Regions from separate parts of the Marinobacter sp. B-21 genome, predicted to be linked through region 1. Evidence: predicted binding sites of a transcription regulator. Region 1 holds the regulator's gene; each other region holds the start of a gene.
The links. The regulator LexA, encoded in region 1, represses DNA repair genes until DNA is damaged. The targets are predictions, from matches to a motif close to CTGTNTNNNNANACAG.
Positions count from the first base shown of each region.

Region 2: recA (recombinase RecA) is a predicted target of LexA. The motif match lies at 1,110-1,125, and genes of this name have one in related genera.
Region 3: recN (DNA repair protein RecN) is a predicted target of LexA. The motif match lies at 1,932-1,947, and genes of this name have one in related genera.

Region 1 covers NZ_JBSXNZ010000088.1:355,174-358,450, forward strand. The annotation lists gene fliT (flagellar protein FliT) at 1-41, opposite strand, end outside; gene AC13C0_RS19780 (DUF6586 family protein) at 304-816, shown strand; gene AC13C0_RS19785 (hypothetical protein) at 868-1,128, shown strand; gene AC13C0_RS19790 (cell division inhibitor SulA) at 1,133-1,624, opposite strand; gene lexA (transcriptional repressor LexA) at 1,667-2,275, opposite strand; gene AC13C0_RS19800 (amidoligase family protein) at 2,495-3,277, shown strand, end outside.
Region 2 covers NZ_JBSXNZ010000081.1:83,411-86,687, reverse strand. The annotation lists gene mutS (DNA mismatch repair protein MutS) at 1-475, opposite strand, end outside; gene AC13C0_RS13780 (nicotinamide-nucleotide amidohydrolase family protein) at 558-1,058, shown strand; gene recA (recombinase RecA) at 1,224-2,270, shown strand; gene AC13C0_RS13770 (flavodoxin family protein) at 2,288-2,758, shown strand; gene AC13C0_RS13765 (PilZ domain-containing protein) at 2,774-3,151, opposite strand.
Region 3 covers NZ_JBSXNZ010000051.1:10,992-14,268, forward strand. The annotation lists gene dnaK (molecular chaperone DnaK) at 1-1,059, opposite strand, end outside; gene grpE (nucleotide exchange factor GrpE) at 1,150-1,749, opposite strand; gene recN (DNA repair protein RecN) at 2,027-3,277, shown strand, end outside.

The sequences.
Region 1 (3,277 bases):
AGCCGGTCCAGGTGTTCCAGTTGAGCCTGAGGATCTGCCATTGAATTCTCCTTTCAAATCAACGTCGCGCCAGGCCGTCGGTGCAGTACCGCTCCGCCTTGAGGTGGTAAGTCGTTTCCATGGTAGTCCAGAATACCGGCTCACGGTAATAACTGATATTGTAAATCCTCTCTGCGACCCTTTGCGACCACCCTTTGCGCTACCCTTTGCGAAAGACAGCTGCAGAAATTTTCTGTCAGAAATGGTATAGTGGCGGATTAATTTTCCGGGGTTAAGCCCAGGTTCCGGGATTGCAGGTGTTTCATGGCCTCACAATGGCATTCACTGGTTTCGCAGAAACTGTTCCTTGCCCGGACATTGCTCGGTCAACTTGACCGTGCAACGGCCCGGAATGAGGAACACGCACCCAACGAAGCAGAGCAGGCGTTACGTCGCGAAGCGGCGATACAGGGGGCCACGGAGTTACTCTTGAGGTCCAGACGCCTGCTGCTGGTAATGATTGCCCGGCTATACCAGAAAAAGTCTGAAGAGCCTTCAACACTGGACGAGCTGGCCAAGGCAATCGGAGAGGAGCCCAGCGAAGTAAACCGGCTGCGGGCGATTGAGCACAGAGCCGGAAGCTGGTGGAACCATCTGGATCAGCTGGAAATGGCCCAGAGCCGGCCGCCGGCAACCCGAAAAACGGTCAGTACGGAAAATGTCATTGCGGTATCCGCCGACTCAGGTCCGGACCGGTCTGCCCCGGCGTTGCTGAACACACTCAATGCCGTCAAACACTTTGCCGACGATCTGGAAGAACAGCATAGCGAGTGGTAAGTGCATAAGGCTGTCCATTATCCGGATCCCAACAACTGAAAGGTTTACTGAATGTCACCATCGTTTTTTGAAATTGTACAACTGACCAATGGCGACTATGCCCTGCGCCGCATCGACGACGACAGTGCGCCGCTGGTAAAGATCTCGTTCTCGGAAGAAGCGCGGGAAATGATGGAAGACCGCGACCTGTCCGTTGCCAAGGCGATGATCGCCGCGGGTATTGAAGCTGTCGGCAATGTTGCACACGATATCGACTGGGAAGACGACGAACTGGACGCCCCGGACGCCCAGCCCTCCTACACCCTGCACTGAGCGATTAACGCTGCCTTAACACCACACCGTGACTGTTACCCTGTGCGGACGCCTTTTGCAGGGAATTGAAGGCGACACGGCCCAGTTTCCGGGTCCACATGACAACCGCATGGCAAGTACCTGCGCTCAGGGCGCGCTCAGCCAGTTCCTGCGCAGGGTATTCCGTGGTTGAGCGGAGCACCAGCAGCTCTCCGGCAATAATCCCGTGCATCGTCTGCCATTTGCTGACCAGAGCTTGAGGTGGGTCAATCCACGCCAGCCAGCGGTTCTCCTGGTTCAATTGAGTCAGCATAGGCAGCAGCAACTGGAAGTTTTCCACCTGCCCCTGCGGCAGGATAATTTCAGTCACATTTCCGGCAGCAGGCGCTTCCGTGGCGTCCGGGGTGCGTCGGGCGCGAATGACGGAACGCCGCTCGCCGGCGGCCGCTGCCGGCACTGAACAGGACAGAGCGTTGTGTTGGTATGCCAGATTCTGGTTAAAGCTCAGTTGTTCCATAATTCACCCGTTTCTCAATAAATCCGTGGTTATCCGGCCTGATCAGTGAAGATCAGAGCGACGGATAACACCCACACCCAGACCTTCAATGAACAGTTCCTGTTCTTTCAGGTCTACTTCGATGGGCGCAAACTCGTCATTCTCGGCGATCAGGTAGACTTTCGGGCCTTCCTTGCGAAAACGCTTAACCGTGACTTCATCACCCACCCGGGCAACGACCACCTGGCCGTTATGGACATCCTGGGTGCTGTGAACCGCCAGCAGATCGCCGTCCAGAATACCAATGTCCTTCATGCTCATACCCCGTACCCGGAGCAGGTAATCAGCCGGTGGTGAAAAGAACTCCGGCCGAAGGGTGCAGTGATCCTCAATGTGCTCCTGCGCCAGTATCGGACTGCCGGCGGCCACTTGACCAATCACCGGCAAACCCAGATCCTCTTCTGCCTCGGGCAGACGGATGCCCCGGCTTGCCCCGGGCACCATTTCAATGGCGCCCTTGCGGGCCAGCGCCCGCAGGTGCTCTTCGGCGGCATTGGCTGAACGAAAACCCAGCTCGGCCGCAATTTCTGCCCGGGTGGGCGGATAGCCGGTCTCGTCAACGTATCGGCGGATGATGTCCAGTACCTGGGACTGCCTTGCTGTAAGCTTCATTGAGCGACTCCGCTTGATCAGGGCCGGTATTTCGGTTTTGAAAGAGGGGTGCCCCGTGGGGCGCCGGCCAACCTGTTTTTATATACAGTCATTTGACTATATACAGTGTTTTATCCAGTGTAAAGTCGACACCCTGATTTTCTTGCCAGTGCTTAAGGATGACGATCAATGCCGGTGTGATATGGTGGGGCCATGACTCACTACCTACCAGGGAGCACCATGACACGGACCAAGGCCTGCAGGATGCCCGATGTTCTGAAAACCGCGGATGGAAAGGAGCGCAGGGTTGGCGTTGAAATTGAAATGTCCGGTCTGGGCTACGACGAACTGGTGGCTCTTGCCGCAAAGCTTCTGGGAGGAACACCGGTCCTCCGGTCGCGGTACGTGACAACACTGAAGACAGAGCTGGGTGAATTCACGATTGAACTGGATTCCGCCCCCATCAAGGAGCTTGATCTGGCCGATGAGCGGCTTCCCCGTTCGATTCGGGAACTGGGCGGCCAGGCCATGGATGTGATCGATGCCGCCGCGGAACGGATCGTGCCACTGGAAATCATCAGCCCGCCGCTGCCATTTACCAGTCTGGAAACGGTCGAATCTCTGGTCGATAATCTCCGCGAGGCCGGCGCCCTTGGCAGCCGTGAGGCGATCTACTTCGCCTTCGGCCTCCAGCTCAATCCCGAGCTGCCGGACCTCAGGCCGGCAACGCTGGTGCGTTATTTCCAGGCCTTCACCCTGCTGTACGACTGGCTCAAGGCCAGGCACCAGCTTGATGTCAGCCGCAAGTTCACGACCTATATCGAACCCTGGCACAGCCGATATACCGAACTGCTCATGGAAGACGACTACCAGCCGGAACTGCCGCAGTTGATGGACGATTACCTGGAGTTCAATCCAACCCGGAACAGGGCCCTGGACCTTCTGCCCCTGTTTGCCCATCTCGATCATGAACGGCTGGATCGCCACGTTCGGGACCCGAGAATCAAAAGCCGGCCAACCCTG
Region 2 (3,277 bases), on a different contig from region 1:
ACACGGCAAAACGACCGCTGGAAATGTCCAGAGAGGCAAAACCAAACTGTTCCCGGTGGTTATAGATGGCCACCAGCAGGTTGTCCCGGCGGTCTTCGAGGTAGGCATCGTCACTCAGGGTGCCCGGTGTAACGATCCTTACCACCTGTCGGTCGACCGGTCCCTTGCTGGTGGCCGGGTCGCCAATCTGTTCGCAGATGGCGATGGATTGACCTGCCCGGACCAGGCGGGCAATGTAGCCTTCAGACGAGTGATAAGGAATGCCCGCCATGGGGATCGGGTTGCCCCCGGACTGGCCTCGGGCGGTCAGGGTAATGTCCATCAGCCCGGCCGCTTTCTTGGCGTCTTCGTAGAAGAGCTCGTAGAAATCCCCCATGCGGTAGAACACCAGTTCATTGGGGTGCTGGCCCTTGATCTTCAGGTACTGCTGCATCATGGGGGTGTGCTTGGAAAGATCGGTCTGAGCTGCTGACATGGACGGGTCCGGATTGCCTTGCTTTGGATGAAGGCGTGAATTGTAAGAAAATAACGGCCGTGATGAAACGAAGGAGGTCATTATGCTGGCCAGCGATTACAAATTGGAAGAGGCGGGTAACCGCCTCGGTGAACGGCTGCTGGAACTGGAGCGTACTGTTGCAACGGCCGAAAGCTGCACGGGTGGCTGGGTTACCAAGGTGCTGACTGACCGGGCCGGCTCCTCAGCCTATGTGCTGGGTGGTCTGGTAACCTATGGCAACGAGGTCAAGCAGGCCCTGCTGGGGGTCACCCGGAAGTCCCTGGACGAACACGGTGCTGTCAGCGAGCCGGTGGTGCGGGAGATGGTTGCCGGTGCCCTGGCGGCCACTGGCGCAGGTGTGGCTGTTGCCATCAGTGGCGTGGCTGGCCCCGGGGGGGGAGGCGAGGACAAGCCCGTTGGTACCGTCTGGTTTGCCTGGGGCAGTACCCCGGCTGACACTGTGGCGGTGGTCAGGCACTTTGAGGGTGACCGGGACCAGGTCAGGCGACAGGCAGTTCTCTTTGCCCTTCAGGGGGTTAACGGGTTTTTGGATGAGCTTTGACGGCTTTCACATCAAGAGGGGTTGGTCTCCTTTGCCGGTTATGTTTTAATACTGTTCAAATATACAGGGAATTGGCTGGTTACACTGTACGGATTCCCGATTCACTATTACGCTGCCGGAGTCCTCACGGCTCCGGTGGCCAGGGCGACAGAGGGTTTTGCACTGATGGAAGACAACCGCAAGAAAGCATTGAGCGCAGCACTTGGCCAGATTGAGCGCCAGTTCGGCAAGGGCGCCGTGATGAAAATGGGCGACCAGCCCCGTGAAGCCATTCCTGCGGTCTCCACCGGCTCCCTTGGGCTGGATGTTGCCCTGGGTATTGGCGGCCTGCCTTACGGTCGTATCTGTGAGATCTACGGTCCGGAAAGTTCCGGTAAAACCACATTGACCCTGCAGGTGATTGCCGAGGCCCAAAAGGCCGGTAAAACCTGTGCCTTCGTGGATGCTGAGCATGCCCTGGACCCGATCTACGCCGAAAAGCTGGGTGTCAACGTAAACGAGCTGCTGGTGTCCCAGCCGGATACCGGTGAACAGGCGCTGGAAATCTGCGATATGCTGGTTCGCTCCAACGCGGTAGACGTGATCATCGTCGACTCCGTTGCCGCCCTGACGCCGAAAGCGGAAATCGAAGGTGAAATGGGCGATAGCCACGTCGGCCTTCAGGCACGGCTGATGTCCCAAGCGCTGCGTAAACTGACAGGTAACGTCAAGCATGCCAACTGTCTGTTGATCTTCATCAACCAGATCCGTATGAAAATCGGTGTTATGTTCGGTAGCCCCGAAACCACCACCGGCGGCAACGCCCTGAAGTTTTACTCCTCCGTGCGTCTGGATATCCGCCGCATTGGCTCGGTAAAAGACGGCGATGAAGTGGTAGGCAATGAGACCCGGGTGAAAGTGGTCAAGAACAAGGTGTCACCGCCGTTCAAGCAGGCTGAATTCCAGATCATGTACGGCAAGGGCATTTACCACATGGCCGAAGTGCTCGATATGGGCGTGAAAGAAGGCTTTGTTGACAAGTCCGGCGCCTGGTATGCCTACAAGGGTGACAAGATCGGCCAGGGTAAGGCTAACGCCTGCAAGTTCCTGGAAGAAAACCTGGATATTGCCAACGAAATCGAAGCTGCGGTGCGTGATAAGCTGATGCCGAAGCCGGTCTCCAGGAAAGAAGCCGTTGAGGCACCGGCGGAAGCCAGCGGCGAATTGCTCTAAGCATCTTCGGGGGAGGTATGGATAGCAAAAAGAAACTGCTCATTGTTGCCCATGCGCCTTCCCCGAATACCCTCAAACTGAGGGAAGCTGTGGAGCAGGGTGCTTGCCATGAAAACGTCGGGAACGTTGAAGTAACAGTCCTTGCTCCCCTGGATGCCGGCCCTGAGGATGTTCTTGCCTGCGACGCGATCATCCTGGGTACCACCGAAAACCTCGGGTACATGAGCGGGGCTTTGAAGGACTTCTTTGATCGCAGCTACTACCCCTGCCTGGAGAAAACCCAGGGTTTGCCCTTTGCCTACTACATTCGGGCTGGTCACGACGGCACCGGTACCAACCGGGCGATCGAAAGTATCACTACCGGGTTGCGCTGGAAACGGATTCAGGACCCTCTGATCTGCCGGGGCGAATACCGGAATGAGTTCGAGGAACAGTGCCGGGAGCTGGGCACGTATGTGGCTGCCAGCCTGGATGCCGGGCTTGTCTGACGACGCGGAAATGGCTTAGCTGGCGAACCGGTTATAGAAGCCTTCGATTCGTGACAGGGCGTTGTCCACCGCTCGTGAATACCCTTTCTTGTCCCGGCAGTAGCTGAACTGCACGCTGATGCGATAACCGGTCTGAAACGGCTGGCAGTCCACCACCCGGGCGCATACCCTCGATTCACTGATGTACTTGCCGTCAAAATCCATGGATAGCCGGGCGCCCGGATCCACTGGCCTGGGGCACAGTATTGCCATGCCGTAGCGGTTAAGATCCAGACAGGTGGCGGGTGTGGCGGGCTTGCCACGGCTAAAAAAGCCGCGCTCCCGAAGTTGAACCTTCAGGCAGGAAGCGGGATAACGATCCTTGATTCTGCGATCTGCGGAATCACTGGTCATACGCTGGCATCCGTTGCGTGCATTGTATTTTTTGCCGGGAGATGAAGTGTAGTTCCGGAACAACTGCCTGAAAAATGAACGCTGGCAAAACTGTGAACTGACTAACAAATTCCTGTGCATTGTGCG
Region 3 (3,277 bases), on a different contig from region 1:
TACCTTCTCCTGCACCAGCGGCATACGGGTCTGACCACCAACCAGGATAACCTCGTCGATCTCGGCGGCCTTCATGCCGGCATCCTGCAGAGCCACTTTACAGGGCTCAAGGCTGCGCTGAACCAGGTCTTCCACCAGGGATTCCAGCTTGGCGCGGGTCAGTTTCACGTTCATGTGCTTGGGACCAGACGCATCCGCGGTGATGTACGGCAGGTTAACGTCAGTCTGCTGGCTGCTGGACAGCTCAATCTTGGCCTTCTCGCCAGCCTCCTTCAGACGCTGCATCGCCAGGGAATCACCACGCAGATCGATGCCACTGTCTTTCTTGAACTGGTCTGCCAGGAATTCAATGATTTTCAGGTCGAAGTCTTCACCACCCAGGAAGGTGTCACCGTTGGTGGCAAGAACCTCAAACTGGTGCTCACCGTCCACGTCCGCGATCTCGATGATGGACAGATCGAAGGTACCACCACCCAGGTCGTAAACTGCGATGGTGCGATCGCCGCTCTTCTTGTCCATGCCATAGGCCAGGGCAGCCGCGGTCGGCTCGTTAATGATACGCTTCACATCCAGACCGGCAATCTTGCCCGCATCTTTGGTGGCCTGGCGCTGGCTGTCGTTAAAGTACGCCGGAACGGTAATAACCGCTTCCGTTACCTTCTCGCCCAGGTAGTCTTCCGCAGTCTTCTTCATCTTCTTCAGAACTTCTGCAGACACCTGCGGCGGCGCCATTTTCTCGCCCTTAACTTCTACCCAGGCGTCACCATTGTCCGCCTTGGCAATCTTGTACGGCACCATTTTGATGTCTTTCTGAACCACGTCGTCTTCAAAACGACGACCGATCAGACGCTTGATGGCGTACAGGGTGTTGTTCGGGTTGGTGACCGCCTGGCGCTTGGCTGACTGGCCAACCAGGGTTTCACCATCGTCGGTGTAGGCGATGATGGACGGGGTGGTGCGATCACCCTCGGCGTTTTCAATAACCTTGACCTTGTCGCCATCCATGATGGCTACACAGGAGTTGGTCGTTCCCAGATCTATACCGATAATCTTGCTCATTGAGTCACTCCAATTCTTCTGAATGCTTTCCCGGAGGCCCGGCCTCCGCTGTCGCTATTTAATGGCTATATTGGCGCTTTAATCGGCTTTTCAAGCCTGCTCATCAATTTTTGGTGCATCTTCTGCTTTGGCGACGACCACCATGGCCGGACGTACCACACGGCCATTCAACAGATACCCTTTCTGCACTACGGCCACCACGCTGTTGGGTTCGGCGTCCGGGGCCGGCACCATGGACATGGCCTCGTGTTGCCGGGGGTCGAACGGTTCGCCCACCGGGTTAACCGGCTCAACATTGAATTTTTTCAGGCTGGACATGAACAGGCTCAGCGTCATTTCCACGCCTTCCCGAATGGAAGCCACCAGCTCGCCGGACTCTTCCTGGCCTTCGGTGCTCTCAACCGCCTTTTCCAGGCTGTCTGCAACCGGCAACAGCTCCTTGACGAACTTCTCCAGGGCAAACTTGTGGGCTTTCTCCACATCGATCTCGGCACGACGGCGCACGTTCTGCATCTCGGCCTGGGAGCGCAGCATCTGCTCCTGGAACTCCTGAACCTGAGCCTTCAGCGCATCCACCTCAGACGTTTCGCCTTCGGTGGAATCCTCTTCAGCCGTCCGGGCTTCCTCTTTGGCAGCCTCAAGGGCTTCGTTCAGCTCCTCGTGCTCGTTGCGGTTCTCATCAGTGCTCATGGCTACTCCTGCTTGGTCTTCAGCGGCCTTCTTTTCTGTGGCCGGTTGAACATGGGCTCCGGCCGCAGCGCGCCGGAAAAATGTCGTTGCGAACGGATATGGGGCCCCGCTTTCAGGTTTCAACCACCGGCGCCTGCATTCCTGAAGAAAATCACATCACAGGTTTGCAAACAGGAAAAACCCTGTATATATTCACAGTTACTGTATGTATTCACAGCATCGAACAGTAATATAAGACTGCTCAACCGGTTTTCAGAAAGTCGCGGAGGTTATCTGCATGCTTACCCAGCTCACGGTTTCCAACTACGCCATCGCCGAACGGGTGGAACTCCAGTTCAGCAAAGGCATGACTGCTCTTACCGGCGAGACCGGCGCCGGCAAATCCATCGTGCTGGATGCCCTGGGCCTGGCCATGGGCGGCCGTGCGGATGCCGGCGCAGTTCGCCACGGAGCCAAGCGCGCGGACATCACGGCCACATTTGATGTATCCACCATCCCCGAGGCAACCGAGTGGCTCGCAGAGCATGAGCTGGATGATGAAAATGACTGTATACTTCGCCGCGTTATCAGCAAAGACGGCCGTTCCCGCGCCTATATCAATGGCCAGCCCTGCCCGCTGAATCACCTCAAGGAACTTGGCGGCGTGCTGATGGACATCCACAGCCAGCACCAGCACCAGTCCCTGCTGCGCAAGGAAACACACCGCAAACTGGTGGATGAGTTTGCCGGCGCCGAGGCCCTGGCCGCCGATACCCGGGAGGCGTGGAAAACCTGGAACCAGATCCGCCAGCGCCTGATCGAACGGCAGCAAAACGCCGATGAAGCGGAAGCCAAGCTTCAGTTGCTGCGTTACCAGGTGGAAGAACTGGACCGCCTGGCACTGGAAAGTGGCGAGCAGGAGCAGCTGGAACAGGAACAGGCACAGCTGAGCCAGGCGGACACGGTTCTGCACAACAGCCATCAGGCTGCCCTGCTGTGCACGGAAGACGAGACCAGCGCCGCCGATCTGGTCCGCCAGGCCCTGCAGCAGCTGGAACAGCTTCCGGTAGACGTGCCGGCACTGGCCGACACCATCCAGATGCTGAACGAGGCCCAGATCCAGATCAGCGAAGCCGGCGACAACCTGCGCCACTTTGTCGAGGATTACGAGGCGGATCCTGCCAGGCTGGCAGAAGTGGAAGAACGGCTGAGCGCCATCTACCAGATGGCGCGGAAGCACCGGATTACCCCGGAAGAGTTGCCGGAACTGCACCAGCGCCTGAGCGCCGAACTGGCCGAACTGGAAGGGGGAGAAGGCAGCCTGGAACAGCTGGAAGCGGAACTGGCCAGCCAGCGCAGCCGGTTCGATGCGCTGGCTGGCCAACTGTCGGAGGCACGCGCCAAGGCTGGCGCCGAGCTTGACCAGCGCGTAGCCGCAGAGCTCGGCCAGCTGAGCATGCCCAACATGCAGTTCATCACCCATCTGAACCGCAACACCGGCGAAGAACCTGCGGCCCACGGTCTGGAGGAGATTGAATTTCTGGTCAGC